Regions from separate parts of the Mesorhizobium sp. M0601 genome, predicted to be linked through region 2. Evidence: predicted binding sites of a transcription regulator. Region 2 holds the regulator's gene; each other region holds the start of a gene.
What was found. Region 2 encodes LexA, which represses DNA repair genes until DNA is damaged. Its sites were predicted from a motif close to TGTTCNNNNTGTGTTCNG; they were not measured.

Region 1: the regulator LexA is predicted to act here: its motif matches at 5,920-5,937, upstream of uvrA (excinuclease ABC subunit UvrA).
Region 3: the regulator LexA is predicted to act here: its motif matches at 6,713-6,730, upstream of NKI41_RS16795 (YifB family Mg chelatase-like AAA ATPase).

Annotation. Positions count from the first base shown of each region.
Region 1 covers NZ_JAMYQK010000008.1:60,399-70,990, forward strand. The annotation lists gene NKI41_RS10635 (helix-turn-helix transcriptional regulator) at 1-457, opposite strand, end outside; gene NKI41_RS10640 (hypothetical protein) at 544-1,074, shown strand; gene NKI41_RS10645 (MarC family protein) at 1,149-1,778, shown strand; gene NKI41_RS10650 (OsmC family protein) at 1,787-2,212, opposite strand; gene NKI41_RS10655 (single-stranded DNA-binding protein) at 2,335-2,847, opposite strand; gene NKI41_RS10660 (cupin domain-containing protein) at 3,056-3,445, shown strand; gene NKI41_RS10665 (ArsR/SmtB family transcription factor) at 3,528-3,842, shown strand; gene NKI41_RS10670 (SRPBCC family protein) at 3,839-4,363, shown strand; gene NKI41_RS10675 (ATP-dependent Clp protease proteolytic subunit) at 4,390-4,995, shown strand; gene NKI41_RS10680 (hypothetical protein) at 4,992-5,390, shown strand; gene uvrA (excinuclease ABC subunit UvrA) at 6,087-9,008, shown strand; gene NKI41_RS10690 (DUF302 domain-containing protein) at 9,008-9,418, shown strand; gene NKI41_RS10695 (GNAT family N-acetyltransferase) at 9,415-9,885, shown strand; gene NKI41_RS10700 (DUF72 domain-containing protein) at 9,914-10,592, shown strand, end outside.
Region 2 covers NZ_JAMYQK010000039.1:36,924-47,515, forward strand. The annotation lists gene NKI41_RS26505 (hormone-sensitive lipase) at 1-639, opposite strand, end outside; gene kynU (kynureninase) at 735-1,982, opposite strand; gene lexA (transcriptional repressor LexA) at 2,430-3,164, shown strand; gene NKI41_RS26520 (ComEC/Rec2 family competence protein) at 3,158-5,623, opposite strand; gene gltX (glutamate--tRNA ligase) at 5,720-7,141, shown strand; gene gltA (citrate synthase) at 7,321-8,649, shown strand; gene lpxB (lipid-A-disaccharide synthase) at 8,747-9,913, opposite strand; gene NKI41_RS26540 (LpxI family protein) at 9,903-10,592, opposite strand, start outside.
Region 3 covers NZ_JAMYQK010000016.1:83,390-93,981, reverse strand. The annotation lists gene NKI41_RS16830 (2-dehydro-3-deoxy-6-phosphogalactonate aldolase) at 1-332, opposite strand, end outside; gene NKI41_RS16825 (2-dehydro-3-deoxygalactonokinase) at 329-1,279, opposite strand; gene NKI41_RS16820 (SDR family NAD(P)-dependent oxidoreductase) at 1,279-2,046, opposite strand; gene NKI41_RS16815 (GtrA family protein) at 2,179-3,981, opposite strand; gene NKI41_RS16810 (glycosyltransferase) at 4,111-5,118, shown strand; gene NKI41_RS16805 (GtrA family protein) at 5,127-5,501, shown strand; gene gshB (glutathione synthase) at 5,719-6,660, shown strand; gene NKI41_RS16795 (YifB family Mg chelatase-like AAA ATPase) at 6,824-8,353, shown strand; gene NKI41_RS16790 (malate synthase G) at 8,605-10,592, opposite strand, start outside.

The DNA of each region.
Region 1 (10,592 bases), on a different contig from region 2:
CAGTTACCGCGGCACCGGCAATGCGCAGGGCGAGTTCCTCGAACACGCCGGTGTCGGCCATCTCGCGCGCCGCCTCCGCTTCGGCAAGCAGCGGCACCAGCGCCGGCAAGGGCGGCAGGCGCGGCGTTCCGAAATCGAGCGTCTTGGCGCCCGGCACGTCGGCGACGATCCGCTCCATATAGGCCGGTCCGAAATGGAAGGAGAGGCAACGGTCGCCGGCGCCATGCTCGTGCCCGCATTCGTAGCATGTGCCGGGATTGCCGAGCAGGAGCGCGCCCGGCGCCAGCATCGCCGTGCCCTCGCGCGCACGATAGCGGAAGGTGCCGTTGGTTACGGCGGCAACGCAGAAATCCCGATGCTCCTCCTCGAATGGCCTGTCGGCGGCGCTGGCGGTGCAGATGACATCCGACACCTGCCAGCCTCGGCCCGACGCCAGCCTGTGCGCGCTCGTCGTCATCGCCGAAACATAGCAACTTTTCCCAAGCGCAGAACCCCTGTCGGCGTCTATGCTTGCCGGTCTCCTGACAAGATGAGAGCGAAGCCATGTCCAATTCCTTTGCCAAGGTCCTGCACAGCGATGGGCCCGTACCGGCCCTTGCCGAGAAACTGAATCTTTATGGCCGCTTCGTCGGCGCCTGGACGTTCGACGCCACGCGCCATCTCGAGGACGGTCAGGTGCTGACCGGGCGCGGCGAAGTGCATTTCGGCTGGGTGCTCGAAGGCCGCGCGATCCAGGACGTATGGATCCTGCCTGCCCGTGACGCCGGCCCCTCGCCCTCGCTCGGCAAATGGACCTTCTATGGCACGACGTTGCGCGTCTACGATCCCGGCGTTGACGCCTGGCACATCTTCTGGAGCGATCCGCGCAATCAGTACTACAGCCGCCAGCTCGGCCGTGCCGAGGGCGACACCATCATCCAGCAAGGCGCAGACGGCACCGGATCTGCTGTGCGCTGGAGCTTTTCGCGCATCACCGAAAATTCGTTCCGCTGGCTGGGCGAACGCTCACAGGACGACGGCGCTACCTGGCGTCTTGAAGTCGAGTTTCTGGCGCGCCGGGCCGTCAGCCCCTGATCCGCACGGTTTCCACTGGCTCCGCTTTGCTCTACCAATCCCGTTATCCGGCTTTGCCGGCGGGGAGGGTCAGCATGCCGAGCTTCGACAGCCTGTTCAACGCCTTCGTCACCATACTGGTGACGATCGATCCGCCCGGCCTGGCGCCGCTCTTCCTCGCCGTGACCCGCGGCATGAACCGCGAGGAGCGCAACCAGGTCTCCGTGCGCGCCTCGGTCATCGCCTTCCTGGTAATGGCGTTGTTCGCAATCGCCGGCGCGTCGATCCTGTCAGTCTTCGGCATCACTCTGCCGGCCTTCCGCGTCGCCGGCGGCTTTCTGCTGTTCTTCATCGCCTTCGAAATGGTGTTCGAGCGCCGGCAGGACCGCAAGGAGAAGATCGGCGACGTCGCCATCACCAGGGACATGATCCACAACATCGCCGCCTTTCCGCTGGCGATCCCGCTCATTGCCGGTCCCGGCGCGATTTCGGCGACCGTCCTGCTCTCAAGCTCGTTTCAGGGTTTGGGCGCGCAGACAGCCCTTGTCGGCATCATCGCCATCTGCCTCGTCATCACCTACCTGGTGTTCGTGCTGTCAGAGCGCATCGACCGTATCCTCGGCCAAACCGGCCGTTCGATCCTGACAAGGCTGCTCGGCGTCATCCTGGCGGCGCTCGCCGTACAGTTCGTCGCCGACGGCATCAAGGCGCTGATGGCGACGTAGGAACAGCCCTACTTCGCTGTCGTTTCAATGACTTCGAAGTCGTGGGTAATCTCGGCAGTCTTGGCCATCATTGCCGAGGCCGAGCAGTATTTCTCGATCGAAAGCCCGATCGCCCGCTTCACCTTGTCGTGTGATAGCGACCGGCCCTTGACGACAAAATGCATGTGAATGCGGGTGAACACCCTGGGATCGGCTTCTGCTCGGTCGGCATCGAGTTCGACCACGCAATCTTCGACCGCCTCGCGCCCCTTTTCGAGGATATGGACCACGTCATAGGCCGAGCAGCCGCCAGTGCCGATCAGCACCAGTTCCATTGGGCTCGGCCCCGGCGTCTTGCCCTCCGGCCCGAACGCAGTGCCTAGCACCAGCTTGTGCCCATTGGCGGACTCGCCAACGAAAGTGCGCTCCTCGACCCATTTGACCCTTGCCTTCACCTGATACGTCCTTTCACCGCTCAAACGCACAACGTCCCGAAAATCCAAGACAGATTTTCGGGACGCCATTTCGTGGCCAAGGTGCCGGCGCTTTTCGCCGCAAGGGCAGTCCGCCCGAGAAATCAGAACGGGATTTCGTCGTCCAGCTCGCGCGACGAACCACCGCCGCCGCCCTTGTTGGCGCCACCGCGATTGAAACTTTCGCCCGGGCCGGATTGGCCGAAATCGGAACCGCGGCTCGCACCACCACCGGCATAGTTGCCGACCTGGCCGCCGCCCTCGCCCCGCGCATCGAGCATCTGCAGCTCGCCGCGGAATTTCTGCAACACGATTTCGGTCGTATAGCGGTCATTGCCGGTCTGGTCCTGCCATTTGCGCGTCTGCAGCTGGCCCTCGACATAGACCTTCATGCCCTTCTTCAGATACTGCTCGGCCACCTTGGCGATCTGGTCGTTGAAGATCACGACATTGTGCCACTCGGTCTTTTCCTTGCGCTCTCCGGACGTCTTGTCGCGCCAGCTTTCCGACGTCGCGATGCGGATGTTGACGACCGGGTCACCCGAATTCAGGCGGCGGATTTCAGGGTCCGCCCCGAGGTTGCCCACCAGAATGACCTTGTTGACGCTACCCGCCATGATACTTCTCCGCGCTCATCCGAAACCGAATTTTTGTCGCCGCACCTTACAGGCTATGGACAATCCCTGCCTGCCGTCGCTGCCTTTTCCCACAAGGTTTTTGTTCTCTTTTCGTTCTATAGGACAGGCCCTGCACTGTCAATAGTTGTCAGTAAGAAGTAGTGTCTTGGCGTCGAATTTCCACAGACCATGGGATCGAGGCGAACGCATGAAGATGGTTGCGCATAACGATCAGCCGCAAGAAGAGTGGCGGACGGGAGTAAAGACCCGCATGCATGTCTCTGCCCGCAACGGCGCAACTCAACTTTGCATGTTTGAACAATGGGTCGAACCCACCGTTGGCGCCCCGACACATTGGCACCCGGTCGAGGACGTACTTACCGTCATCGCTGGCAGGGCCGAGATGTGGATCGACGAAGAGCATCTCGTCTTGACTGCCGGACAGTCGCTTGTTGTCGCCGCGTACAGGCAACATGGCTTCCGAAACGTCGGCTCCGAATTGCTTCATATTCATGCTGTGCTCGCGTCACCAGTTTTCGAGGCGACGTTCAACGGATCCCCCGACATGGTGAGACGCTGGCTTCCAGCGAGTTTGTAAAACCTCGCCTGTCTTAAAAAATACCGCCTGTCTTAAAAAACACGGCTTGCCAAACCGATAAGTATTTACTTATGCTTTCGGCATGATCGAAGCAGACATTTTTCGGGCACTAGCGGATCCAACGCGTCGCGCCGTCTATGAGCGGCTCGCCGACGGCGAGATGACGGTGTCGGAACTGCGCACTGGCATACCGGTATCGCAGCCGGCGGTATCGCAACATCTCGCAGTGCTGCGCGGCGCCGGCCTCGTGGTCGAGCGCCGGGCCGGTCGCAACGCCTATTACCGCGTCGATCCGAAGGGGCTTGCGCCACTGCTCGGCTGGATCGAACGCTACCGTGCGTTCTGGCCAGAGCGCATCGAAAGGCTCAAGACGGTTTTGAAGGACATGGACCAATGACCAACCGAGGCAAAGAACGCGCCGAAATGGCCGCAGACAAGATCGAGTTCGAGTGCGAGCTGCCCGAACCGCCGGAACAGGTGTGGCGGGCGCTGACGGTGCCGGACCTGCTCGCGGCCTGGATGATGCCGAACGACATCAAGCCCGAAATCGGCAACCGCTTTGCCTTTAAAGCGCCGAATGCGCCGATCGAGTGCGAAATCCTCGACGCGGATCCCGGACGGCTGCTGCGCTATTCCTGGCGGGAGCGGCCGGCGCCCGGCGATACGCAGGTGCCGCCCGGCAATCCCCTGGACAGCGCAATGAACGACAGCCCAGTGGACAGCATCGTCACCTTTACGCTCGACCGCACCGTTTCCGGCGGCACGCATCTGCGCATCGTCCATGATGGTTTTGCTCGGGCAGCAGTGCCGGAGATCGCGATGGCAGGCGCCGGTTGCCGGCTTTCCTTTGACGCGCACACTCCCAGGCACAAGCAGATCGCCGCAAACACCCCGCGCCTCTTCCTGCGCGCGGCCTGAACGACAACAGTCAACGGAGACAACCGATGAGCGGCCTTGCCAATCTGGTGCCGATGGTGATCGAGCAGTCGAGCCGCGGCGAACGTGCCTTCGACATATTTTCGCGGCTGCTGCGCGAGCGCATCGTCTTCATCAACGGCCCGATCGATGACGGCACCTCAGCGCTGGTCTGCGCCCAGCTTCTGTCGTTGGAATCCGACAATCCCGACAAGGAGGTCTCGCTCTACATCAACTCGCCGGGCGGCGTGGTGACCAGCGGTTTCGCGATCTACGATACGATGCAGTATATCAGTTGCCCGGTCTCCACGGTTTGTATGGGCTTCGCCGCCTCGATGGCCTCGTTCCTTTTGATGGCCGGCACACCGGGGCGGCGCATCGCGCTACCCAACACCAGCATCGTGCTGCATCAGCCTCTCGGCGGTTTCCAGGGCCAGGCCTCCGATATCCAGCGCCATGCCGAGGGCATCCTTCGCACCAAGCGGCGCATGACCGATCTTTACGCCCGCCATTGCGGCCGCACCTACGAAGAAGTGGAACGCACGCTCGACCGCGACTTTTTCATGACCGCGCAGGAGGCCAAGGATTGGGGCCTCGTCGACCATGTTTTCGACACTCGCAAGCAGGCCGCATGAACGAGCCGGGCCGGCGGACGGAACTGAGGCGATTGAGCGCCCGCAATTTCAGCGCCATCGGTCTGGTCTTGCCGCTATCGCGGCACTATAGTCCGGCGATGACCGCCAGCCGCTCATCCAGCCTGTTATGCCTTGCCATCGCTACCGTTGCCGGCACGAACATGCTGGTGGGTATGGCACTTGCCCAAGATAATTCGACGTCTTCGCAAAAGCGCGCTCTGCCCGGTGTGACCAGCGATTATCGCATCGCCGAGCCAGCGCCGCGGCCTGAGCCTGACGATATGGCTCTAGGCAGCGGCAACGGCACCTTCAAGATTGGCGATACCGACGTTCGGATTTCCGGTAGCATCACCATTGATGTCGCTACCGGCGGGATCAGGCCCTCCAGCCGCTAAGTTCGCCTGGTGTGAACCACAAATATTGCGCTTCAAACGAACAGCCCCGCCACTGCTTTGCAACTGACGGGGCTTTCTTGGATCTGAAATCCAAATTGCCGGGAGTGTACTGCCGGCTTTTTATTTCGGATGCTTCGCGGCGTTCAGCCGACGATCCGACTAGCAGTCTCTGATTGTTGTGGGGATCGGCAGGTCAACGTGGGCAGGTAGCGCTAAACGCCTGACCTGGCTACTTATACCTGCCGCGGCTCCAGCGACACGTGGAGCCTCAAGGAACAATCCGGTGGAGTCATGCCTCTGCTCTCCTTCTGTTCGTTGCGACTGTCGTCGAAGCGCTCATCGCATAACCCGCGGCGTCTCGCAGGCTAGCCCCAGGCCGCGAGGCCATCGAAAGACGGCCGGCTTCGTTGACAATTGGATTCTGCCCCCATGACGCGGGGACGTCAACCTTGAATAGCCGGGTTGCCGAAAAATGTGATCGCGAGACGCTTTGTGAAGCCGGCCTCACGGGCAGCTTTTGTCAGGAGCGTGTTCGGCCTTTGTTCTTTCCGCTTGCCCGTTCGCGCGAAAGGCGGTTAAACGCTTTGGTCGAGAGTTGTGGCGTCTCTCGAAAAGGCGGCGAAATTACCTACATAGGGGGTGGTCGGGAAAACCCGCCCATCCCACGAATTCCAGATTCTGAGGCGGCGACCGGCGATGGCCGACCATAAATATCTCTCCATTCGCGGGGCACGCGAACACAATCTGAAGAATGTCGATCTCGACCTGCCGCGTGACAGCCTGATCGTCATGACCGGCCTGTCGGGGTCGGGCAAGTCGTCGCTTGCCTTCGACACCATCTACGCCGAGGGCCAGCGCCGCTATGTCGAGAGCCTTTCGGCCTATGCACGGCAATTCCTCGAAATGATGCAGAAGCCGGACGTCGACCAGATCGACGGCCTGTCGCCGGCCATTTCCATCGAGCAGAAGACCACCTCGAAGAACCCACGTTCGACGGTCGGCACCGTCACCGAGATCTACGATTATATGCGGCTTTTGTTCGCCCGCGTCGGTGTACCCTATTCACCGGCCACCGGCCTGCCGATCGAGAGCCAGACGGTTTCGCAGATGGTCGACCGGGTGCTTGCTGTCGAGGAAGGCACCCGGCTGTTCATTCTGGCGCCGATGGTGCGCGGCCGCAAAGGCGAGTACCGCAAGGAACTGCTGGAGCTGCAGAAGAAGGGTTTTCAGCGCGTCAAGGTCGATGGCGTCTTCTATGAGATCGCCGACGTGCCGGCGCTGGACAAGAAGTACAAGCACGACATCGACGTCGTCGTCGACCGCATCGTCGTGCGCGGCGATCTGGCGACGCGGCTCGCCGATTCCATCGAGACCGCGCTGAAGCTGGCCGACGGGCTGGCGGTGGCGGAATTTGCCGACAAGCCGCTCGACGCCAGCCAGACCGGCGAGGATTCGGTCAACAAATCGAAGAACGAGACGCATGAACGCATGCTGTTCTCGGAAAAGTTCGCCTGCCCGGTGTCCGGCTTCACCATTCCCGAGATCGAGCCCAGGCTGTTCTCCTTCAACAATCCGTTCGGCGCCTGCCCGACCTGCGACGGGCTCGGCAGCCAACGCGCCATTGATGCCAGCCTGGTCGTGCCCGACGAGAATGTCTCGCTGCGCGCTGGCGCCGTCAGCCCTTGGGCGAAGTCGAGCTCGCCCTACTATGCGCAGACGCTGGAAGCGCTGGGCGTCGCCTATGGCTTCAAGCTCGGCGACAAGTTCAAGGATTTGAGCGAGGAGGCAAAGCAAGCCGTCCTGCACGGCACCGGCGAGCGCGAAATCACCTTCCATTACGATGACGGCCTGCGCTCCTACAAGACGACGAAAACCTTCGAGGGCGTCATCCCCAACCTTGAGCGCCGCTGGAAGGAAACGGAATCCGCCTGGATGCGCGAGGAGATCGAGCGCTTCATGTCGGCCACGCCCTGCCCGGCCTGCCGCGGCTATCGGCTGAAGCCCGAGGCGCTCGCGGTCAAGATCGCCGGCAAGCACATTGGCGAGGTCACCGAGCTGTCCATCCGCAAGGCCGACCAGTGGTTCACCGATCTGCCCGCTTCGCTCAACGACAAGCAGAACGAGATTGCGGTGCGCGTGCTCAAGGAAATCCGGGAGCGGCTGCGCTTCCTCAACGATGTCGGTCTCGACTATTTGACGCTGTCGCGCAACTCCGGCACGTTGTCGGGCGGTGAGAGCCAGCGCATCCGTCTGGCGTCGCAGATCGGCTCCGGCCTGACCGGCGTACTTTACGTGCTGGACGAGCCGTCGATCGGTCTGCACCAGCGCGACAACGCCCGCCTGCTCGACACGCTGAAGCATCTGCGCGACATCGGCAACACGGTCATCGTCGTCGAGCATGACGAGGACGCCATCCTGCATGCCGACTACGTCGTCGATATCGGCCCGGCGGCCGGCATCCATGGCGGCCACATCATCGCCCAGGGCACGCCGCAGCAGATCATGGCGACGCCCGCTTCGATCACCGGCAAATACCTGTCGGGCGAGCTCGAAGTGGCGACGCCGGCACGGCGCCGCGAGGCCAAGAAGAACCGCCGGCTGAAGGTCGTCGGCGCGCGCGGCAACAACCTGAAGAACGTCACCGCCGAAATCCCGCTCGGCACGTTTACCGCCGTCACCGGCGTATCCGGCGGCGGCAAGTCGACCTTCCTGATCGAGACCCTGTTCAAGGCGGCGTCGCGCCGCATCATGGGCTCGCGCGAGCATCCGGCCGAGCACGACCGCATCGAGGGGTTGGAATTCCTCGACAAGGTCATCGACATCGACCAGTCGCCGATCGGGCGCACCCCGCGCTCCAACCCCGCCACCTATACCGGCGCCTTCACGCCGATCCGCGACTGGTTCGCCGGCCTGCCGGAGGCCAAGGCGCGCGGCTACCAGCCGGGCCGCTTCTCGTTCAACGTCAAGGGCGGCCGCTGCGAAGCCTGCCAGGGCGATGGCGTCATCAAGATCGAGATGCACTTCCTGCCCGATGTCTACGTCACCTGCGACGTTTGCCACGGCAAGCGTTACAATCGCGAGACGCTCGACGTCCTGTTCAAGGGCAAATCGATCGCCGACGTTCTCGACATGACGGTCGAAGAAGGCGTCGATTTCTTCGCCGCCGTGCCCGGCGTGCGCGACAAGCTGGAGACGCTGAAACGGGTCGGCCTCGGCTACATCCATGTTGGCCAGCAGGCAACGACTTTGTCGGGCGGCGAGGCGCAGCGCATCAAGCTCGCCAAGGAACTATCACGCAAGGCGACCGGCAAGACGCTCTACATCCTCGACGAGCCAACCACCGGCCTGCATTTCCACGACGTAGCCAAGCTGCTCGAAGTGCTGCACGAGCTGGTCGACCAGGGCAACACGGTCGTCGTCATCGAGCACAATCTCGAGGTGATCAAGACGGCTGACTGGGTACTCGATCTTGGCCCCGAAGGTGGTGACGGCGGCGGTGAGCTGGTGGCGTCCGGCACGCCGGAGGACATCGTCCGCGAAAAACGCAGCTATACCGGGCAGTTCCTGAGGGACTTGCTGGAGCGGCGCCCCGGAGGCAAGCGCGAAGCGGCGGAGTGATGGCAAAGAACGGTCTCATCACGGTCCAAAGCCGCTTCGGCGTGGCCGAAACGATCGATCGCCTGGTCGGGACTGTGGAACGTGCAGGATTGCTGGTCTTCGCCCGCATTGACCACGCCGCCGGTGCGCGCATTGTCGAAGCTTCCCTGCGTCCGACCCAGCTTCTGATTTTTGGCAACCCGAAAGGCGGCACGCCGCTGATGCAGGACCGGCAGCTTGCCGGCATCGATCTGCCGGTCAAGGCACTAGCTTGGGAGGACGAGCAAGGCAAGGTCTGGCTCTCCTACAATGACGCGCACTGGCTCGCTGAGCGCCACGGCTTGGGCGACGCCAGTCGCAATGCCGTCGCCGCGATAGCGGCCGGTATGGACAAGGTGATTGCGGCCGCTGCCGGCGCGGGCCAGTTTTGATCATGAGAGCCGCTCGGGCCGATGATCTCCCCATGGTGATCTCGCTCACCACCGACGCCTACGCGCCCTACACTGCCCTGTTCGGAGCGCCGCCGATCCCCGTCACCGAGGACTATGCGCCGCGCATAGAACGCGGCGAGGTCTGGCTTTCGGAGCAGGACGGACAGCCGGCCGGGTTGATCGTTCTCGAACGACATGCGGACCATACAATGATCTTCAGCCTCGCCGTTGCGCCCGCCTTTCAGGGCAAGGGTTTCGGCATCGGGCTGCTCGACTGGGCCGAGCAACAGACGCGCTTGTGGAGCTTGCCGGAAATCCGACTCTACACCAATGCCAGAATGGAACGGAACGTTTCGTTGTATAAGGCCTACGGCTTTCGCGAAACGGGTCGCCGGCCCAATCCATATCGGCCAGGATGGACGATCGTCGACATGGCGAAAGCCGTCGAGACGACCGCCATCGCGTGATCCTTTTCTGCAAACCGGGAGGACGACCATGACTCAATCAGGAACAATCCGCGCCGGCATGGGCGGCTGGACCTTCGAGCCGTGGGACACGTCCTTCTACCCGGACAAATTGTCGAAGGCCAAGCAACTGCATTATGCCAGCCGGCAGGTGCTCACTATCGAGGTCAACGGCACCTATTATTCGAGCTTCAAGGAGCCGACCTTCGTCAAATGGGCCAACGAGGCGCCGGATGGTTTCGTCTATTCGCTGAAGGGCAACCGCTTCGTCACCAACCGCCGCGTGCTCGGCGAGGCCGGGGAATCGATCATGCGTTTCCTCGGGTCGGGCGTCGCGGCACTTGGCGACAAGCTCGGGCCGATCCTGTGGCAGTTCGCGCCGACCAAGAAATTCGACCCGGACGATTTCGAGGCCTTCCTCAAGCTGTTGCCGGAAAAGCAGGACGGCGTTGCGCTTCGCCACGCGGTCGAGGTGCGCAACGACAGCTTCATCGTGCCGGAGTTCGCCGCCTTGGCGCGAAAGCACAAGGCCGCCATCGTCTATGCCGACCACGCCAAATATCCGGGGATTGCCGACGTTACCGGCGATTTCATCTATGCGCGGCTGCAGACCGGCAGCGACGACAATCCCGATTGCTACACGCCAAAGGCGCTCGACGAATGGGCGGCGCGCGCAAAAACCTGGGCGGAAGGCAAGGTGCCGGCCGACC
Region 2 (10,592 bases):
GGCCTTGTCCATCGGGCGCAGCAGCACCGGACTTTCGGCCTGCGCCTCGGCCTCATCGATCGCCAGCGTCTCGTTCATGCCGGTGCGCATGATCGGGCGCAAATCGTGCACCCCCGAGATCGACACCACATGACGAACGCGCCGGACCACTTCGGTCGCCAGCGGCGTCGTCGCCGTAACCATCCGGCTAACAAGATGGCCGCCGGCCGAGTGCCCGGTCAGCATCAGCGGCCCTGCAACCGTCGCCGCCGCCTTGCCGATCGCCGCGCCGACCTCCTTGACGATGCCGCCAATGCGTATCTGCGGACAGAGCGTGTAGGACGGCATCGCCACCGCATAGCCGCGATCAACAGGGCCAGCGGCAAGATGCGACCAGAAATTCTTGTCGAATTCCATCCAGTAGCCGCCATGAACGAACACTACGAGTCCCTTGGGCTTGATGGCCGGCAGGAAAAGATCGAGCCGGTTGCGTGGGTTGTCGCCATAGGCCATGTCGAGCCGCGCCCTGCCCTCGGTCGAAAGCACGTCGCGGAAAACCCGCGCGGGCTCGATCCAGGCCGCCGGCCAGCGATCGCTGCCGGCTATGTTGGCGCCGTTGGCATAGGCGTTGTCCCAATCGGCAATGTGACGTTCGAACACCCTGCGCCCTCCCTGGCATATGGCCCTGCAGCGTAGCCGTAAGCATCGCGCGGCGCGTCGTCGCCAGCCTCACGATTCCAGCTCTCGCATCAATCTCAAGTGACAGCTGCTTTGATGGCGAAGCGCGCATCCTTCCACGCACCGGTGTGCAGGATGTCCTCAAGCACTTTGACGGCCTGCCAGACATCGGCATAGCCGACATAGAGCGGGGTGAAGCCGAAGCGCATGGTCGATGGCGCGCGAAAATCGCCGATCACGCCACGTTCGATCAGCGCGCGCATGACCTGGTAGCCATGCTCATGCATGAATGAAATCTGGCTGCCGCGTTTTTCCCCATCGCGCGTGCTTTCGAGCGTGAGCCCGTAAGTGCCGCACTTTGCCTCGACAAGCTCGATGAACAGATCCGCCAGCGCGATGCTCTTCTTGCGCACCGCCGTCATGTCGACATCGTTCCAGATGTCGAGCGCGCCCTTCAGCGTGCGCATCGACAGGACCGGCTGCGTGCCGCACAGAAACCGGCGGATGCCGGTGCCGGCCGCATAGCCTGGCTCGAAGGCGAAGGGCCGTGCATGGCCCCACCAGCCGGTGAGCGGCTGCTGGATGTCGGAAAGATGCCGCTCAGCCGCATAGATGAAGGCAGGCGCGCCCGGGCCGCCATTCAGATATTTGTAGGTGCAGCCAACGGCAAAATCGGCGTTTGCCTTGTCGAGCTCGACTGGCATCGCGCCGGCGGTGTGGCAGAGATCCCAGACGATCATCGCCCCGGCTTCCTGAGCCCTGCGCGTCAGCGCCGGCATGTCGCGCAGTTCGCCCGACTTATAGTTGACGTGGTTGACCAGCACCACGGCGGTGCGTTCGTCGATCAGCTCTTCGATGGTCGGCGCGTCGACTCCCGAGAGGCGCAGCAGCGTATCTTTTCGCGTCGAAACCACACCCTCGGCCATGTAGAGGTCCGTCGGAAAACTATCGCCCTCGGCGACGATGACCTGCCGCTCCGGTCGCATGGCCATGGCGGCGTGCAGCAGCTTGTAGATATTGACCGATGTCGTGTCGCAGACCACTGTCTGGCCGGCCGCGGCCCCGATCAGGCGCCCGAGCTGGTCGCCAAGTTCAAGCGGCATGTTGAACCAGCCGGCCGTGTTCCATGCGCGGATGAGATCATGCGACCATTCTTCGGTCGCGGCCTTGTGCAGTTCATCGAAAGCGGCACGTGAAGCAGCTCCTAGCGAATTGCCGTCGAGATAGATCACTCCTTGCGGCAACACAAAGCGGTCGCGCATCGCGCGCAGCGGATCCGCGGCATCCATCGCCTTTATGGCCACGAGATCGGGAATTCCTGTCATGATTTGTCTGCTCCCCCAACATCCAACGCAACGCCGGACACGCATCGACTGTTCTTCCATTACCTGGTTGCGCGCAGCAAGGCTCCACCGGCGAGAAGCAGCCTGACCAGGCGGTGGAAACCGGGACTTAACCCGAGGTTGGCGTTTTGAGTTCGTTTCGTTCACGGTGCATCGACCAAACCGCACAGTCGATACGGGTTCAATTCCGTGCCTTTTGCCGACCGACGGCCGATGCCAGTGCTGCCTTCTAGGAGGCCAGAAGGGCGCAAACGAAAGCAGAATCAAGGCGATGAGGCTCGCGGCGGTGAAAATGCGGTACGCCGGTAGGGGACGTCGTTTGTTTCCCGAGCCTTAACGCATTCATTAAACTTTAAACAGTTGCGGAACACAACTGGAACAGATAGTGTTTGTTCTGGGTTTGTTTTTCTGATTCTGTTGGGGGTCGCTATGCTGACACGCAAACAACACGAACTGCTTATGTTCATCCACGAAAGGTTGAAGGAAAGCGGTATCCCGCCTTCATTCGACGAGATGAAGGAAGCGCTCGACCTGGCTTCCAAATCCGGAATCCACCGGCTGATTACGGCGCTGGAGGAGCGCGGCTTCATTCGCCGTTTGCCCAACCGGGCCCGTGCGCTGGAGGTGCTACGCCTGCCTGACTCGATCGCCCCCGGCCTCAATGCGGCGCGCAAGTTCTCGCCGAGTGTCATCCAGGGCAGTCTTGGGCAAGGCGCCCCTCGGCAAGGCAAGCCGACATCGTCGCGCGTGCCCGCAGCCGGAAATGACGACGATGTCGTCGCCGCCGTTTCGATCCCGGTGATGGGCCGCATCGCTGCCGGTGTGCCGATCGACGCCATCCAGCACCAGACGCATTCGATTTCGGTGCCGCCGGATATGATCATGGGCGGCGAGCATTATGCGCTTGAGGTCAAAGGCGATTCGATGATCGAGGCCGGCATTTTCGACGGCGACACGGTGATCATCCGCAATGCCGATACGGCGAGCCCCGGTGAGATCGTGGTGGCACTGGTCGACGAGGAGGAAGCGACGCTGAAGCGGTTCCGCCGCAAGGGCGCCTCGATCGCCCTGGAAGCCGCCAATCCGGCCTACGAGACGCGCATCTTCGGACCAGACAGGGTCAAGGTGCAGGGCAAGCTCGTCGGACTGATCCGCCGCTACTGAGCTCCGCCCTTGGCGCCGGCTTTGGGGTTGTCGGCCCGGCGGTATGGCGGCAGGCCCCGTGCCGCGCGTGAAAATTTCCGCTGCACGTGCCAGGGCCGGTATGATTTTTCGACGGCGAAGCGGATCTCGGCGCGTGTTGCCGCTTGTGGATCGAAATAGACGGCGGCACTTCCCGCGCGCGCCAGTTGCCGTTTGGTGACGACGAGGACCAGCCGGTCGTAGTAGCAGGGGTTATGGGCGGTGGCGTCGTCGATGACGATCAAGCTGGCAAAGGCGCAGGCTGGCCGCGCAGTATCGCGGTCCTTGGCTTGCGCGATGATCGCGCCGGATGGATGCCTGGCAAGGCAGAGGCCGTCCGTGCAAATGAACGGCATGCCCGGCGGTAGGTCGGCCGGATCGGCAATGTCGAATTGCGGGTCGTTCTTTCCAGGTGTTTCCGGCGCGACGATAGCCTCTGATGTGAGCGCGCGTTTCCAGTTGTCGATGGTGAACTCATTCGGGCGTGCCCGGTTGACCGCGAGTTCACCGCTGCCGATCGGCAGCGCGACCAGCCGTGCGTCCTCCGAGACCAATACGTCGGGTATGCGTGTCTGCGTTGTCGTCAGCAAGCCGGCGAGCGCAAAAGGAAGTGCCGCCAGCCGCAACCACGTCGTCGCCATGCTGGCAATGACGAGGGCGATCGTCACCAGAAGGACGGATCTCAGCGAAATCAGCCCGACCGCATCGATCGGCGAGCGCTCCGAGATCCACCCGGACAGGGCGATCATCGCCGTCAGCCCCTTGCCCATGACATAGAGAAAAGGGCCATCCGCACCGAACGGCATCGCCAGCGCGCTGAGAACGGCGAAGGGCATGACGACCAGTGACACGATGGGCATGATGGCCAGATTGGCGAACAGGCTGAGCGGCGCCACGCGCTGGAAATGCCATATGGCGAAAAGCGCCGTGGCGCTCCCTGCAATGATCGAGGTCATCGCCAGACCGCACATGCCCAGCAGGACCTTTCGAGTGGCAAAGCGTAGCGGCGACTGCCGCGGCGGCGGCGTGGTGGCCCTGCCGGCGCGGTAATCGGACCAGCCTGCATAGGCGCCGACAAGGGCCGCCGTCGCGGCGAAGGACATCTGGAAACTCGGACCGACCACCTCGTGCGGCGACACCAGGATGACCGCGATGGCCGAGATCGCCAGGTTGCGCATGGTGAGCGCGGCCCGGTCGAACAGCACGGCGATAAGCATCACCGCCAGCATGATGAAGCTGCGTTCGGCCGCCACGACAATGCCGGAAAAGACGAGGTAGGCCGCAATCGAAAAAAGCGCGGCGGCCGCGGCATATTTCTTGACCGGCCGTCGGGATGAGAAATCGGGAAACAGCGCGAAGGCACCCCGCAGCAGCGCCATGATGGTGCCGGCGACCAACGCCATATGCAGCCCCGAGATAGAGATGATGTGGTAGATGCCGGTGCGCCGCATCGCTTCGTTGATCTCCTCGGGAATGCCGGCGCGCACGCCGACGATCAGCGCAGCAGCAATCTCGCCCTCGGCACCGCCGATGCGGCTGCGGATATGGTCGGCGATGGATTCGCGCGCGTCTTCGATCGCGGAAGAAAGCTGCGCGGCAAGCGGCATGCTGCCCGACGACACGACTTTCGGATTGCCGAGAAAAAAGCCGCTGCCGCCGATACCGGCGAAATAGCTGTCGAACGAGAAATCATAGCTGTCGGGCCGCACCGGGCCGGTCGGCGGCAGCAGCCGCACATAGCCGGTGATCTCGGAACCGGCGGTCAGCTCAGCCGGTATCTTCATCGCCGAAACGCGGACCCGTTCCGGCATGTAGCGCAGTGTCGGCCTGGCCGTTGAGATCACATCGATTGTCAGCCTGATGCGGCCGCTCGCCATGGGCTCGTACGATACGACGCGACCCGTCAGCCGCGTCGAGATTTCGGAGCCGAGCATATGCGTTCCGACACGCCATGTCTCGAACTTGGCGGCAAGTACGCCAAGCGCGCAGAGCAGCGCCACCATGAAGCACAGGCGCGTCCTGGGCCATGACCGCGAGACGACGGCACAAAGGGTCGCGAGGAGCGCGATTGCGATCGGCTGTGGAAAGGCCGGCTCCACCGACAGCCCGAAATAAACGACCACCCCGCATGCGAGGAACACCGGCACCAGCAGGAAGGCGATGCCGCGGTCGAGTTCCAGACCGGCCGCCGTGGTTACGCTGTTGCGGATACGGGACGGTGACGGGAGGCGGAAACGCCTGGGCAGGCGTACGATGGGCTCGCCCGCGGGCACGAGAACCGTTGCTGGGTCGCTGGCCGGCAGCGACGGAGCATCGAAGCGCGGAGCAGGTAGCAATGCCGGTGCCGGCAGGACAGGCGGGGGAGCGGCAAACAGCAAGGGTTCGCTGACGTCGCTGCCAACGTCCTCGCCCTCGCCCGCACCACGGCCTCGCACAGCCATCGGGTCTGCCCCTTGCGCCCTCGACCTCCTATGCTACATGAACGCGCAACGCGCGAAAGTCCGCAAACCCACTTCCTTCGCCCGCCTGAGAGTTCCATGCCCGATAAGGTCGTCACCCGTTTTGCCCCCTCGCCCACCGGCTATCTGCACATTGGCGGCGCGCGCACGGCGCTGTTCAACTGGCTGTACGCCAAGCACACGGGCGGCACGATGCTGCTGCGCATCGAGGATACCGACCGTGAGCGGTCGACGGATGCGGCGACGGCAGCCATTCTCGACGGACTTTCCTGGCTCGGACTCACCTGGGACGGCGCGCCTGTCTCGCAGTTCGAGCGCGCGCCGCGCCATCGCGAGGTGGCCGAGGAGCTGGTGCGCGTGGGCAAGGCCTATTACTGCTACGCGACGCCGGCGGAGCTGGAGGCGATGCGCGAGGCAGCGCGAGCCAAGGGGCTTCCGCCCCGCTATGATGGGCGCTGGCGCGACCGCGACCCGTCGGAGGCGCCGCCCGGCGCCAAGGGGGCGATCCGCATCAAGGCGCCGACAGACGGCGAGACGGTGGTGCATGACCGCGTCCAGGGCGACGTGCGCTTTCCCAACAAGGATCTCGACGATTTCATTATTCTGCGCTCGGACGGCAATCCCACCTACATGCATGCCGTCGTCGTCGACGATCACGACATGGGCATCACCCACATCATCCGCGGCGACGATCATTTGACCAACGCCGCACGCCAGACCGTAATCTATCAGGCCATGGGCTGGGAGGTGCCGTCGATGTCGCATATCCCGCTGATCCACGGTGCCGACGGCGCCAAGCTGTCGAAGCGGCACGGTGCGCTTGGCGTCGAAGCCTATCGCGCCATGGGCTACCTGCCGGAGGCGCTGCTCAACTATCTGGCGAGGCTTGGCTGGAGCCACGGCGACGATGAGATCATGTCGATCGCCGACATGATTACATGGTTCGACATTGGCGACGTCAACAAGGGCGCCGCCCGTTTCGACTTCGCCAAGCTCGAGGCGCTTAACGGCGTGCATATGCGCCGGATGAACGACGCGGCGCTGCTCGACATCTTCATCGCCACTCTGCCCTATCTAGAAGGCGGCCCGGCAATCGCCGCTCGCCTCGACGACAGACGCAGGGCGCAACTGCTTGCCGCGTTGCCGGGCCTGAAGGAGCGCGCCAAAACGCTGGTCGAACTTGTTGAAGGGGCTGCATTCCTTTTCGTCGAACGGCCGCTGCCGGTCGACGAGAAGGCGGCGGCGCTGCTCAGCGGTGAGGCGCGCGCGATCCTGCGGGGCGCTCATGCGGCACTAGCCACGGTTTCGGGGTGGTCTGCCGCCTCAGCCGAAGCCGCGATCCGCGACTATGCGCAGGCCGCCGGCCATAAACTCGGCGCCGTGGCCCAACCTTTGCGCGCCGCGCTCACCGGCAAAAGTACCTCGCCAGGTGTGTTTGATGTGCTTGCCGTGCTTGGCCGCGAGGAAAGCCTGGCGCGGATCGCTGATCAAATCGATTAGCAAACTGGCCCAAGAAGATTGGCATTGAAAGGTGTGTTTCGCAGTGCAACATTGGGTCTTGGCCTAATCTGCCGCGCAGATTCAATTGCGGGCGCAAATGTGCGTATTCCGATGCTTTTGACGTGTTGGGTTCAGATATTTTGCCTTTGCCGGCCTGAGGAAACAAAAAGGAGTTTGCTATGACCGAACCTGCGACAAAAATGGAATTTGGCGGCAAAACCCAGGCATCGACGGCCAAGCTGGAACTCGGCGGCAAAACCCATGAATTCAAGATACGAAGTGGTTCGGTAGGACCGGACGTCATCGACATCGGTTCGCTCTACAACACCGCCGGCGTCTTTACCTACGATCCCGGTTTTACGTCGACGGCGAGCTGCGAATCGGAAATCACCTTCATCGATGGCGGTGCTGGCATTCTTTTGCACCGCGGCTACCCGATCGACCAATTGGCCGAGCACGGCGACTTCCTCGAAGTCTGCTATCTCTTGCTCTATGGTGAACTCCCGACCAAGGCGCAGAAGGACGATTTCGACTACCGGGTGACGCGCCACACTATGGTGCATGAGCAGATGTCGCGCTTTTTCACCGGCTTCCGCCGTGATGCGCATCCGATGGCGGTGATGTGCGGCGTGGTCGGCGCGCTGTCGGCCTTCTATCACGATTCCACCGATATCTCGGACCCCTATCAACGCATGGTCGCGTCAATGCGGCTGATCGCCAAGATGCCGACGATCGCGGCGATGGCCTATAAATACCACATCGGCCAGCCATTCATTTACCCGAAGAACGAGCTGAATTTCGCAGCCAACTTCCTGCATATGTGCTTCGCCGTGCCTTGCGAGGAATACAAGATCAATCCGGTGCTGGCCCGCGCGATGGAGCGCATCTTCATCCTGCACGCCGATCACGAACAGAACGCCTCGACTTCGACCGTCCGCCTGGCCGGCTCGTCGGGCGCCAATCCTTTTGCCTGTATCGCTGCCGGCATCGCCTGCCTGTGGGGTCCCGCACATGGCGGCGCCAACGAGGCAGCCCTGAACATGCTGGGCGAGATCGGTCATGTCGATCACATCCCGGAATTCATTGCGCGCGCCAAGGATAAGAACGATCCGTTCCGATTGATGGGATTTGGCCACCGCGTTTACAAGAATTACGATCCGCGCGCCAAGATCATGCAGAAGACCGCGCACGAGGTCCTGGGCGAGCTCGGCATCAAGGACGATCCACTGCTCGACATCGCCATGGAGCTGGAAAGGATCGCACTGACCGATTCCTATTTCATCGAGAAGAAGCTCTATCCGAACGTCGATTTCTATTCCGGCATCACGCTGAAGGCGCTGGGCTTTCCCACCACCATGTTCACCGTGCTGTTCGCGGTCGCCCGCACCGTCGGCTGGATCGCGCAGTGGAAGGAGATGATCGAGGACCCGCACCAGAAGATCGGTCGCCCGCGCCAGCTCTATACCGGCGCGCCGGAACGAGACTACGTACCAATCGCGAAGCGGTGAATGGTGAATGGTGAATGGTGAATGGTGAATGGGAGTAGCGAAGCGTCGCTCCCTGTCCATAGAAACCACTATTCACAATTCACTATTCACAATTCACTCACTTCCTCACCATCCCCATCACCACACCCGCGGCAATCTCGCCTGACGGCTTGGCGGTTGCCATACGCCCGGCAATGTCGGCAAAACCGTGCTTCTGCCAGGTGCGGTAGGCGGTATCGGAGAACAGCGCTTCCAACTGCCGCGCCAGATAATGCGGCCGCACATATTGATTGTAGTGTTCCGGCACAACCGGCCGGTCGGCAATGAGATTGGGCAAGGCTGCGCTCCATACTTTGATCAGCGGCTGCGCCATGCGCATGACCGGATCGAGCCGGTAGCAGGAGATCATCGGCACACTCGCCAGTGCCAGTTCCAGCGATACCGTCCCCGACGCGATCAGCGCCGCATCGGCCTTGCCGAAGGCCTGCCATTTGCGTTCGGCATCAAGGATGACCTCCGGCTTCTCGTCCCAGCTCGCGACCGAGGTCCTGACCAGGTCGGCGACGTGCGGCACCGTCGGTAACAGCAGGCGCAAGCGGTGCCCGCGCGCCCGCAGGATCGACACCGTCTCGCCGAACGGCCCGACCATGCGTCGCACCTCACCACGACGCGAACCTGGCAGTACAAGCAACGTTTTGACGTGATCTGCGGACAGGTCACGCGGCTGCGCCTGCGCCCTGGCGGCACTGATTATGCCCGGATCGTGTGCAAGGCGATGCCCGACATAGGTGCCGGGCGGCCCGCCCAGGCGAGCGAGTTCCTTCACCTCGAACGGCAGGATGCAAAGAATGTGATCGACATATGGCTTCATCGCCGCCGCCCTGCCCGGCCGCCACGCCCACACGCTCGGGCAGACATAGTGGACGATCGGGATAGTCGGATCGGCGGCACGCACCTTCTTGGCGACGCGCAGCGAGAAATCCGGACTGTCGATGGTGATAAGGCAATCGGGCTTTTCACCGGCAATCGCGTTTGCCGGCTGGCCGATCCGCCGCATCAGGCGCGGCAGGTCGCGCAGGATGGCGCTAAGCCCCATCAGTGCGATCTCGCTGCCGTCGAACAATGGCGCCAGGCCGAGCGCCTGCAAATGGCGGCCGCCGATGCCGACAAGCCGAACTTCGCGCCCGGTCATGCGCTTGAGCGCCTGCAAAAGGTCGGCGCCAAGTAGGTCGCCGGACTCCTCGCCGGCGACGACGGCTATCTTCAACGGCCGCTCATTCGCCATGCGCCGGCTCCGTAGCAGGCAGGCCAATCACGAACAGGCCGAGCGCATTGGCACGTCCGATGGTGGCGGGACCTTCGAGCACCAGCGAGCGACCGGCTTCGACGGCAATGCCGGCCAGTCCGGCGGCATGCGCCGCCTCGACGGTCAGCGGGCCGATGGAGGGCAGATCGGCACGCAGTTCCTGACCGGGCTTGGCGCATTTGACCAGAACACCGCGGCTCCCGCCGGCCAGCCTGCCGTGCCCGCGCAACTCCCTTGTCCGCTCGAGCAGCCCGTCGGTGCCTTCGACGCCTTCCAACGCAATGGCGCGGCCGCCGACCGCAACAGCCGCTTGGCCGATATCCAGCGCGCCGATGGCTTTTGCCGCCGCGTGCGCCGCCTCGATGTCGCGCCAGTCGGATTTGCGTGGCGCCGCCTTGGTCAGCAGGCCTTCGGCGGCGACCAGCTCCGGCACGATCTCGTGAGCGCCGATGACCTTGATGCCGCTGCGCTCGATCCTGCGGACGAACAGTTTCAGCACCGTATCGTCCCCCCGGGTTACACCGACGAAGAGGCTGGGTAGCCACGCGAGCAGGCCCAAATTGAGGCGCATGGCGCTCAGCCTGGGGCGGCGCGTGATATGACCCGCGGTTACGAGATGCGTGACGTGGTGCCGCTTAAGGATCGGCAGCAGCGAGCC
Region 3 (10,592 bases), on a different contig from region 2:
GGCATCGTCACCATGCCGTAGTGCATGGCCCGGCCCATGACCTCGGCATCGATATTGGGGCTGACCAGCAGCCGCCCGCCGGCCTTGTGCAGGCCGTCGACATCGGCGGCGCTGAGCACCGTGCCGGCACCGACCAAGGCTGTTGGAGGAAGCGCTCCGACAATGCTGGCGATGGAGGCGTAAGGATCGGGCGAGTTGAGCGGCACCTCGATCGCTTCGATACCGGCGCCGAAGATCGCCTGGCCGATTGCCACCGCCTCGCTTGGCTTGAGGCCACGCAGGATGGCGACCAGACCCCGCTCGAGCTTTGGAAAAGGTGCGGTTTCGGTCATGCGGCAACTCCATTTCCAGCGATCATGCCATTTTCGCGCGCGGCTTCAGCAAGACCGGCACGCACCGCCTCGTCGGCGTCGACCACCCTGACCGCGAGCCCGGCAAGGCCGAGCGCCTCGGCATAGAGCTTGCCGAGTGCGCCCGACGCGATCAGCACGACGGGCACGGCACTCGCCCCATAACGGCGATTTGCCGAAGCGATCTCGCCGCCGATCAGCAGGCCGGACAGGCACGCGGCGGCATCCTCGGGCTTCAGATCCTGCAGCAGGCTGGCGGCGCGGATCGAGAACAGTCTTGAACCGATGTCACCGCCTTCGGCCAACGGCTTCAGGCACCACTCCCGGAAAAATGGATTTTCGGCGGCAACCGGCTTCGGCGGCTCGCCCAGCGAATGGCGCAGGATCGAGTGCGCGGCCAGCACCGAAAACAGCTCGCCGGTCGGCCAGGTGCCGAAACCGGCAACAGAGCCGTCCTCGACCAGCACCCATTTCGAATGGGTGCCGGGCATGCAGACGAGGTGGCGTCCCTTTGCCGGTAAACCGGCGCCGGCAAGCTGGGTTTCCTCGCCGCGCATGACGTCAGGTGCATCGGCGAGGCGTTGGGCAAGGCCAGGCACGATGCGGATGTCGCGGCGCTGGCCGGGAATGCGGGCAGCGCCGGCGAGAATAGCGCCGATCGGCGCCGGCACGCTGACATAGGGTGCCTCCAGCCAGCCCTGGCGCGAACCGGCCATGCCGCAAATGATGACCGGCAGCGCCTCGGCTGCGCCCAAGGCAGCCAGATGCCCTTCGAGAATGGACGAAAATCCTTTAGCTTGGGCGGTGATCAGCCCGTCATCGCCGCGCCGCTCGGCGAGAACCTTGCCGGCGCCGTCGAGCAACCAGACCCTCATGCGGGTGGTGCCCCAGTCGACGGCCGCGACGGAAGCTGCCTTGCTCGATGAGATCACAGGAACCCCCCATCGACGATCAGCATCTGCGCGGTCAGCATGCGTGAGGCATCCGACGCCAGGAACAGCACAGTGCCGACAATGTCTTCCGGCTGCATCACCTCTTTGATGCACTGTTTGGCGACATGAGCGGCGAGCGCTTCTTCGGTGACCCAGAGCTTTCTCTGCCGCTCGGTGATCACCCAGCCGGGCGCGATCGCGTTGACACGGATGCCGTCGACGCCGAGCTTGCCGGCAAGACCCTTGGTGAGACCGACGATGCCGGCCTTGGCGGCGGTGTAGGCCGGCATATCGGGATGGTTGATGAGAAACGACGTCGAGGTGAAGTTGATGATCGAGCCGCCGCCGGCCCGCTTCATGCCCGGCGCCACCGCCTGTGCGCTGAAGAAATGCGGGCGCAGGTTGATGGCATGGTTGTTGTCCCAGAACTCCACCGTGACGTCTTCGACGGCATGACGCTCATCCTGCGCGGCATTGTTGATCAGCACGGTCACGTCGCCATGCGCCTTGGCGGCTTTAGCCGCCGATAGCCGCAACGCCTCGATGTCGCGTATGTCGGTCTTGAGATAAAGCGGCCGCCGGCCCAGCTCCTTCTCTAACCGATCGGCCAGCGCCAGGCTCGCACGGTCGGCAATATCGATGAAGGCGACGTTTGCCCCCTGGCGGACAAAACCTTCGGTCAAGGCAGCACCAATGCCGGAGCCGCCGCCGGTGATCAGCACCGAAGCGCCTTCGAGGTCGGCAAAGCGTGCCGATGGCATCATGAAATTCTCTCCCGGTCCAATGATCTCGGTCGGCCGGCGCGCATCCTATCCAGCCGTGTCGGGCGGGCAAGGGCGAAAGAGTGGATTGTCAGGACTTATGTCCGACAAAAGGCCGCACGGGCCGCCGATCGATCAGCTGCCCAGTCGGACGCGGTACAATTCGACGGCGGCTCCGCTGGTCCCGGCAACCGGCTCAAGCCATTCCGGCACGCTGCCGCGCATCAGCCCGGCAAGAAAGCCTGCCGGCGCCTTGGCGGCGAGGAGCTTGCTTTCGGCGCTGCCGGGGCACAGCGCGACGAGGCCGACGTGATGATCCGCCAGGATGGTCCTGGCATCGGCATCGGACCCAAGGAAGGCATCGAGCGCCAACAGGTTGCCGGCGACGTTGCGATGATAGGGCCCGGCGAAGACGCGATGTCCGGAATAGGCCAGGATCGGCGATCCGAGATTGGAAATTGCCAGTATGGTGGTGCCTGGCAGGCGGCCAAGCGCCGCAAAGGAGGCCATGCGCTGGCAAGCGACATCGGCGCCGTCGCCATTATCCGCCGTGGTGTTGCTGTCGTCGAAGGCTACCGAGGTCGCCGCGGCAGCTCCAGTCCAGACCGCATTCACCGAAACCAGCCAGACGGCAGCCATGCGCAGCGCCACACCGCGCGACGCGCTGGCCTCGGCCCGTTGACGCCATTTGGCAATCCAGGCGGCAAGCGGGATGACGGCGAAGGCGATCGAGAATGTCGAACCGCGTACCTGCCAGGCGCTGACGATGAAGGCCACGACAAGCAGCGCGCCGACAAGGCTGTCCTGCCGCCGCCAGCCACCGCGGCCAAGGCGAAGCGCCATCAGCATGAGCGCAATGAGCGGCGTGGCATAGCGCGCCACCACCCCGGCCGGATCTTCAGTGAGCAGCTTGAACAGCGACTGCGCCTCGTCGATGTGATCAAGCCATAGCTCCTTGAGGCGCGGATCGAGGTTGGCGTAGGGCGCTGCCAGGCATTGTGGGAACAAAAAGACGATGACAGCGGCCAATACCAGGGCAAGCAGGCCAAGCGAGGCGATGCGCCATTGGCGCGTGCGGCCGGCGGGCTCGATCGACGCTATCGCCGCAAGGCCGGTTCCGGCAATCGCCGCGACGACGAACTGCACGGCCGAGAAGGCGTCGCATTGCGCCTGACCCCAGGCAGACGGCGCAATGGTGGCGACAAAGACGAGAGCGGACACGCCGGCAAAGCCGAGGCCGAAATCCCGGGCGATCAGCCTCTCGCCATTGGCGCCGAGGGCGAACAGCATGGCAACAAAGGCGCCGATGGTGGCCACATAAGGCGCGGTCTCCATGCCGACGGCCAGCATCAATCCGGCGCACAGGCCGGAGAGCAATGCCGCCGGCCTGCGCGTTGGCGCTTCAAGCAACAGGCTCAGACTGGCCATGCTCAGCATCAGCTGGATATTGTGGTGATCGAGCGCGCCAGGCGAAAAAATGCCGAGGAAATACAGTGCGGCAGCGCCGATCACGACAGCGGGCAGCACGGCGCTGTCACCGGCAAAGCTGCGCGCGGCGCGAGCCGTGAAAAATACGGTCAGGCAGAAGAGCAGCGCCGGCCACAGCACTTGCGCAACATTCTCGGCAAAGGCCGCGCTGCCGGTCAGGGCCGATACGGCGATGATGATGGCGGCGATCGGCGCATCGACCAGCCGCGACCAATGCATGACGAAACCGCCTTCCAGGCCCATCCTGTACTGGTGGAGATCGAACCACCTTTGGCCGGCCAGCATGTCGCGAACTTCGACGAGGCGCAGCAGATTGTCGTTGTCGCCGCCGGCATTGGTCAGTGCCGGGAAGCCGGCAAAGGCATTGACGGTAAGCGCCAGCGCCGTGGCAAGCAGCGCCAGCGCGATATCGGACCTCGAATTGGAGGCGCCATCGTCGGCTGTGCTCATATCGGGACCTTTGGAAGGAATACGGTGCGGTTTAAACCTAGCCTTAACAGCTTCAATAAATAGTAAAGCCGCCCGAGCGAGGCCGGCGTTTGAGCGGTCAGGGGCCTTACAGGGCATCCGGAGACGAAAATGCCACAAGAAGTGCGCCATGAGCCGAGCATCGCCGTGCTCCTGCCTTGCTACAATGAGGAGCTGACGATCGGCGAAGTGGTGCGGCGCTTTCGCGAAACGCTGCCTGCCGCAGCGATCTATGTCTACGACAACAATTCGCGCGACCTGACGGCGCTCCGAGCCCGCGCCGCCGGCGCCATCGTGGTGCGCGAGCCGCGCCAGGGCAAAGGCAATGTCGTGCGCCGCATGTTCGCCGACATCGAGGCCGACATCTACCTGATGGCCGACGGCGACGGCACCTATGCGCCGGAGGACGCGCCGCAACTGATCAACACGCTGCTGACCGAGCGCTCCGACATGGTGGTGGGCACCAGGCGCGGTGTCGCCAACGACGCCGGCAGGTCAGGCCACGCCTTCGGCAACCGCATCTTCAACAGCCTCTACAAACGTTTATTTGGCTCGGACTTTACCGATATCTTCTCGGGTTACCGCGCCTTCACCAGGCGCTTCGTCAAGAGTTTTCCCGCCGTTTCCGGCGGTTTCGAGATCGAGACCGAAATGTCGGTGCACGCCTCGCAGCTCAAATTGCCGGTCAGCGAGATCGGCCTCGACTATGGTCGCCGGCCGGAAGGCTCCTCGTCGAAGCTGTCGACCTTTCGCGACGGCGCGAAGATCCTGTGGATGTTCGCCATGCTGATGAAGGAGACGCAGCCGCTGCGTTTCTTCGGCGCTTTTTCGGTGTTCTTCCTGGCATCAAGCCTGTTTCTGATGGCGCCGGTGCTGATCGAGTTCGCCGAAACCGGGCTTGTGCCGCGCATGCCGACGTGGGTGCTGTCAGTCGGGCTGCTGCTGCTGTCGATGCTGGCGGCGGTGACCGGGGTAATCCTCGATTCGGTGTCGCGCGGCCGGGCCGAGCAGAAGCGCATCTTCTATCTGTCGATGCCTTCCGGCCGCATCGAACGCGAACGCGCAAGTGCGCTCGCGACTTTGAAGACCGGACCGCGCAAGACCCCGCGGGCGGCTTAGAGCCGTAAATGGGACGCCTCGCCCGCTTCATTGTCGCCGGCGGCATCGGCTTCGTCGCCGACGCGGCGGCGCTTTGGCTGGTGCTGGCGACAACGCCGCTTGGCCCCTTCGCAGCCCGAATCATCTCGATCGGTTTTGCCCTGTCCGTCACCTGGCTGATCAATCGCCATCTGACCTTCTCGCCTTCCAGCCGCGGCGTCGCGCAAGAGGGCGCACGCTATGGCGGCGTCGGCATCGCCACCAGCCTCGTCAATTATCTCGTCTATTGCGCCATGCTGTTCGCGCTGCCGATGGTGCCGCCGCTCGTCGCCCTTGCGGTCGCCTCGCTGGTTGCCATGGCGCTGTCCTTCCTCGGCTATTCCAAGCTGGTCTTCGACCGCTGAACGCACATCGCATTGGGGTCTGCGCCAGAAGCGCAGCCTCATCATGACCTTGGCCGATTGGCAGAGGCCGCCGATTTCCTTATATCGCTCTCGTCGATGCATCGGCCCGAAAAATCGGAAACGATTTTCGGAAAGCACGATGCATGGATTCAAAGTGTTGGAGCGTATGTGCGTCCGGGTGGACGCACGTTTGTTGCAACTGCGCCGGAGAGCACCCATGCCCCTGAAAGTCGCCGTCCAGATGGACCACATCTCTACCGTGTCGATTGCCGGCGACACGTCGTTTGCGCTGTCGCTGGAAGCGCAGCGGCGCGGGCACCAGCTGTTCCACTACACGCCCGACCGGCTGTCGCTGCGCGAAGGCAAGGTGTTTGCCCGTATCGAGGCGATGCAGGTCCGCGACGAGAAGGGCAACCATTATTCGCTGGGCGAGAAGGTGCGCACCGATCTTGCGGAGATGGACGTCATCCTTTTGCGGCAGGATCCGCCCTTCGACATGAACTACATCACCACCACGCATATCCTCGAGCGCATCCATCCGAAGACGCTGGTGGTCAACGACCCGGCCTGGGTGCGCAACAGCCCGGAAAAGATCTTCGTCACCGAATTTCCCGACCTGATGCCGGACACGCTGATCACCAAGGACCCGCTCGAGGTCGCCGCCTTTCGCAAGGAGTTCGGCGATATCATCGTCAAGCCGCTCTACGGCAATGGCGGCGCCGGCATCTTTCACCTGCACGAGGCCGACCGCAACCTCGCCTCGCTGCTCGAAATGTTCGGCCAGTTGTTCCGCGAACCCTACATCGTGCAGCGCTACCTCAAGGAGGTGCGGGGTGGCGACAAGCGCATCATCCTGATTGACGGCGAGCCTGTCGGCGCCATCAACCGCGTGCCGGCCGAGCATGATTCGCGCTCCAACATGCATGTCGGCGGCCGCGCCGAAAAAACCGAATTGACGGAACGCGAACGCGAGATCTGTGCCCGCATCGGCCCCGCGCTGAAGGAGCGCGGCTTCATCCTCGTCGGCATCGACGTCATCGGCGACTACATGACCGAGATCAACGTGACCTCACCGACCGGCATACGCGAAGTGCAGCGCTTCGGCGGCGCCGACATCGCCAGCCTGTTCTGGGATGCCGTGGAGGAGAAGCGCAACTAGCCTCGCTTCGCGAGCGGCCGCGTTGCAAACCATTGCAGCCGTGGCGCTCAGCTGTTCCCCAAATGTTCTTGCCTTCGCCGGAAATCTGTGGTTGTCTCGGGTGACGCCGTTCGCGGCATGATCGCAAAGGCTTGGGGCAAAAGCCTGCATCTGGGGTGAAGACATGGTGGCGCGGGTTCGCACGGTTGCTTTCCAGGGCATCGAGGCCGTGCCGGTCGACGTGCAGGTGATGATCGCGCCGGGCAAAGTCAACATGCACATCGTCGGGCTGGCCGACAAGGCTGTGGCCGAAAGCCGCGAGCGGGTGCAGGCAGCGCTGCATGCATCCGGCCTGTCGATGCCGTCGAAGAAGGTCACCGTCAATCTGGCGCCCGCCGACCTGCCCAAGGAGGGCAGCCATTACGATCTGCCGATCGCGCTCGGGCTGATGGCGGCGCTCGGCGCCATTCCGGGCGACATGCTGGCCGGCTATGTCGTGCTTGGCGAATTGTCGCTCGACGGCACCATTGCCGCGGTGGCGGGCGCGCTGCCGGCGGCAATCGGTGCCAATGCCGAAGGCAAGGGCTTGATCTGCCCGTTCGCCTGCGGGCCGGAAGCGGCCTGGGCCGGCAAGGACTTCGACATATTGGCGCCGCGCAGCCTGATCGCCATCGCCAATCATTTTCGCGGCACGCAGGTTCTGTCACGGCCGGAAGCCGGCATCCATGCCGCGGCGCGCGACCTGCCCGACCTTGCCGACATCAAGGGCCAGGAGACCGCCAAGCGGGCGCTGGAGGTGGCGGCCGCCGGCGGCCACAATCTTTTGATGGTCGGACCGCCGGGGTCGGGAAAGTCGATGCTGGCGCAGCGGCTGCCGTCGATCCTACCGCCGCTGGCGCCCAGGGAATTGCTCGAAGTCTCGATGATCGCCTCGGTGGCCGGCGAACTCGGCGAAGGAAAACTCACCGACCGGCGGCCGTTCCGCGCGCCGCATCATTCGGCCTCGATGGCGGCGATGGTCGGCGGCGGGTTGCGCGTGCGGCCGGGCGAGGCTTCGCTTGCCCATCACGGCGTGCTGTTCCTCGACGAATTTCCCGAATTCTCGCCGCAGGCGCTCGATGCACTGCGCCAGCCGCTCGAGACCGGCGACTGCATGATTGCGCGCGCCAATCATCGCGTCACCTATCCGGCGCGTATCCAGCTGGTCGCGGCGATGAACCCGTGCCGTTGCGGCATGGCCGGCGAGCCCGGCTATCGCTGCCTGCGCGGCGACCGCTGCCGCACCGACTACCAGGCGCGCATTTCCGGCCCGCTGCTCGATCGCATCGATCTCAGGATCGAGGTGCCGGCGGTCTCGGCCAGCGATCTGATCCGGCCGGACCGGGCGGAGAAAAGTGCCGCCGTCGCACTACGTGTTGCCCGCGCCCGTACGATCCAGCGAGAGCGCTTCGAGCGGCTCGGCGCGACCGCCACCACCAACGCCCATTGCTCGCCGTCAGTCATCGAGGAGATCGCCATGCCCGACGCCGCCGGCCTGTCGCTGCTCAGGGATGCCAGCGAAAAGCTCGGCTTTTCCGCACGAGCCTATCACCGCGTCTTGAAGGTGGCGCGGACCCTGGCCGATCTCGAGACCAGCGAGACGGTCGGCCGCATCCATCTGGCCGAAGCGATTTCCTACCGCATGAGCTCGGAACGGATGGCACAGGCGGCGTGACGTTCCCCTCCCCCTTGAGGGGAGGGTGGCCGCGAAGCGGCCGGGTGGGGTCGCCGGTGAGACGCTCGGCCTGTCGCATTTCGAAACCGACCGAGGTGCGGAGCGTTGCGATGCTCCTCCTAAGGCGCACCGTCAGAATTGGGTTGGCGCACTGCGTTGGCGACCCCACCCGGCCCTTCGGGCCACCCTCCCCTCAAGGGGGAGGGGGACGCCGGCGCCTACCCTTGGCCGGCGTGCATCGTGCTTTCGGTTCAGCCGTTATCCCGCGCCTTCAGCTCCAGCCGCCGCGCGTGCAGCACCGGCTCGGTGTAGCCGTTGGGCTGGATGCGGCCTTTGAAGACCAGGTCGCAGGCGGCGAGGAAGGCGATGGACTTGTCGAAATCCGGCGCCATCGACCGGTAGAGCGGATCGCCTTGGTTCTGGCGGTCGACGATCGCCGCCATGCGTTTCATCGTCTCCATGACCTGCTCGGGCGTGCAGACGCGGTGATGGAGCCAGTTGGCGATGTGCTGCGAGGAGATGCGCAGCGTGGCGCGGTCCTCCATCAGACCGACGTCGTTTATGTCAGGCACTTTCGAACAGCCGACGCCCTGGTCGATCCAGCGCACGACATAGCCCAGAATTCCCTGCGCGTTGTTGTCGAGCTCCTTCTGGATGTCTTCTGGCGACCAGTTCGGCCGCACAGCGACGGGCACGGACAGGATGTCGTCGAGTTTTGCCTTGGGCCGGCTCTTCAGCGCCGCTTGCACGGCATGGACGTCGACCTTGTGATAATGGGTGGCGTGCAGCGTCGCCGCCGTCGGCGACGGCACCCAGGCGGTGTTGGCGCCGGCCTTGGGATGCACGATTTTCTCGGCCAGCATCGCCGCCATCAGGTCGGGCATCGCCCACATGCCCTTGCCTATCTGGGCGTGGCCGGCCAACCCACATTCCAGCCCGATGTCGACGTTCCAGGCTTCGTAGGCGGCGATCCAGGCGGCCTGCTTCATGTCGCCCTTACGGATCATCGGGCCGGCTTCCATCGAGGTGTGGATCTCGTCGCCGGTGCGATCGAGGAAGCCGGTGTTGATGAAGACGACGCGTTCTTTCGCGGCGCGGATCGCCTCCTTGAGGTTGACGGTGGTGCGCCGCTCCTCGTCCATGATGCCCATCTTGATGGTGTTTTTGGGCACGCCGAGCAGCGCTTCGACGCGGTCGAAAATCTCGACGGCGAAGGCAACTTCGTCGGGCCCGTGCATCTTGGGCTTTACGATGTACATCGAGCCGGCGCGAGAATTGGCGCGGCGCCCGTTCACGCCGATGTCATGCAGCGCGATCAGCGCCGTCAGCGCCGCATCCATGATGCCTTCCGGCACCTCGTTGCCGTCGCGGTCTGATATCGCCGGATTGGTCATAAGGTGGCCGACATTCCTGACCAGCATCAGCGAGCGGCCGGGCAAGGTCAGCGTGCCGCCATCGGGCGCGGTATAGGTGCGGTCGGGGTTGAGCCTGCGGACAAAGCTCTTGCCGGCCTTGGTGATCTCCTCCGCCAAGTCGCCCTTCATCAGGCCGAGCCAGTTGCGGTAGACCAGCACCTTGTCCTGCGCATCCACTGCGGCGATCGAATCCTCGCAGTCCTGGATGGTGGTCAGTGCCGATTCCAGCACGACATCGGCAATGCCGGCCGGATCGGTGCGGCCGATCTGGTTGTTGCGGTCGATGACGATTTCGATGTGCAGGCCGTTCTTGGTGAGCAGCACGGCTTCGGGGTCGGCGGCATCGCCGCGATAGCCGGCAAACTGTCTGAGGTCGGCAAGCGTGGTGGCGCCGGCACCCTCGCCGAGCCGCAACATGCCGTTGGCGACCGAAAGCCCGTTGACGCCGGCCCATTTGCCTGTGGTGAGCGGCACCGCCTCGTCGAAGAAGCTTTTCACCCAGGCGACGACCTTGGCACCGCGCGCCGGATTGAATTTGTTGCCTCGCTCGGCGCCGGCCGTCTCCGGGATAGCGTCGGTGCCGTAGAGCGCATCGTACAGCGAGCCCCAGCGCGCATTGGCGGCGTTCAGCGCATAACGCGCGTTCATCACCGGCACCACCAGCTGCGGCCCGGCAACCGAAGCGATTTCCGGGTCGACATTTTCGGTGGTCACGCTGAACGCCGGCCCCTCGGGCAGCAGATAGCCGATCTCGCGGAGGAACGTCTTGTAGGCCTCCATGTCGACGGGCGCGCCATGGTCGCGATACCAGCGGTCGAGTTTGT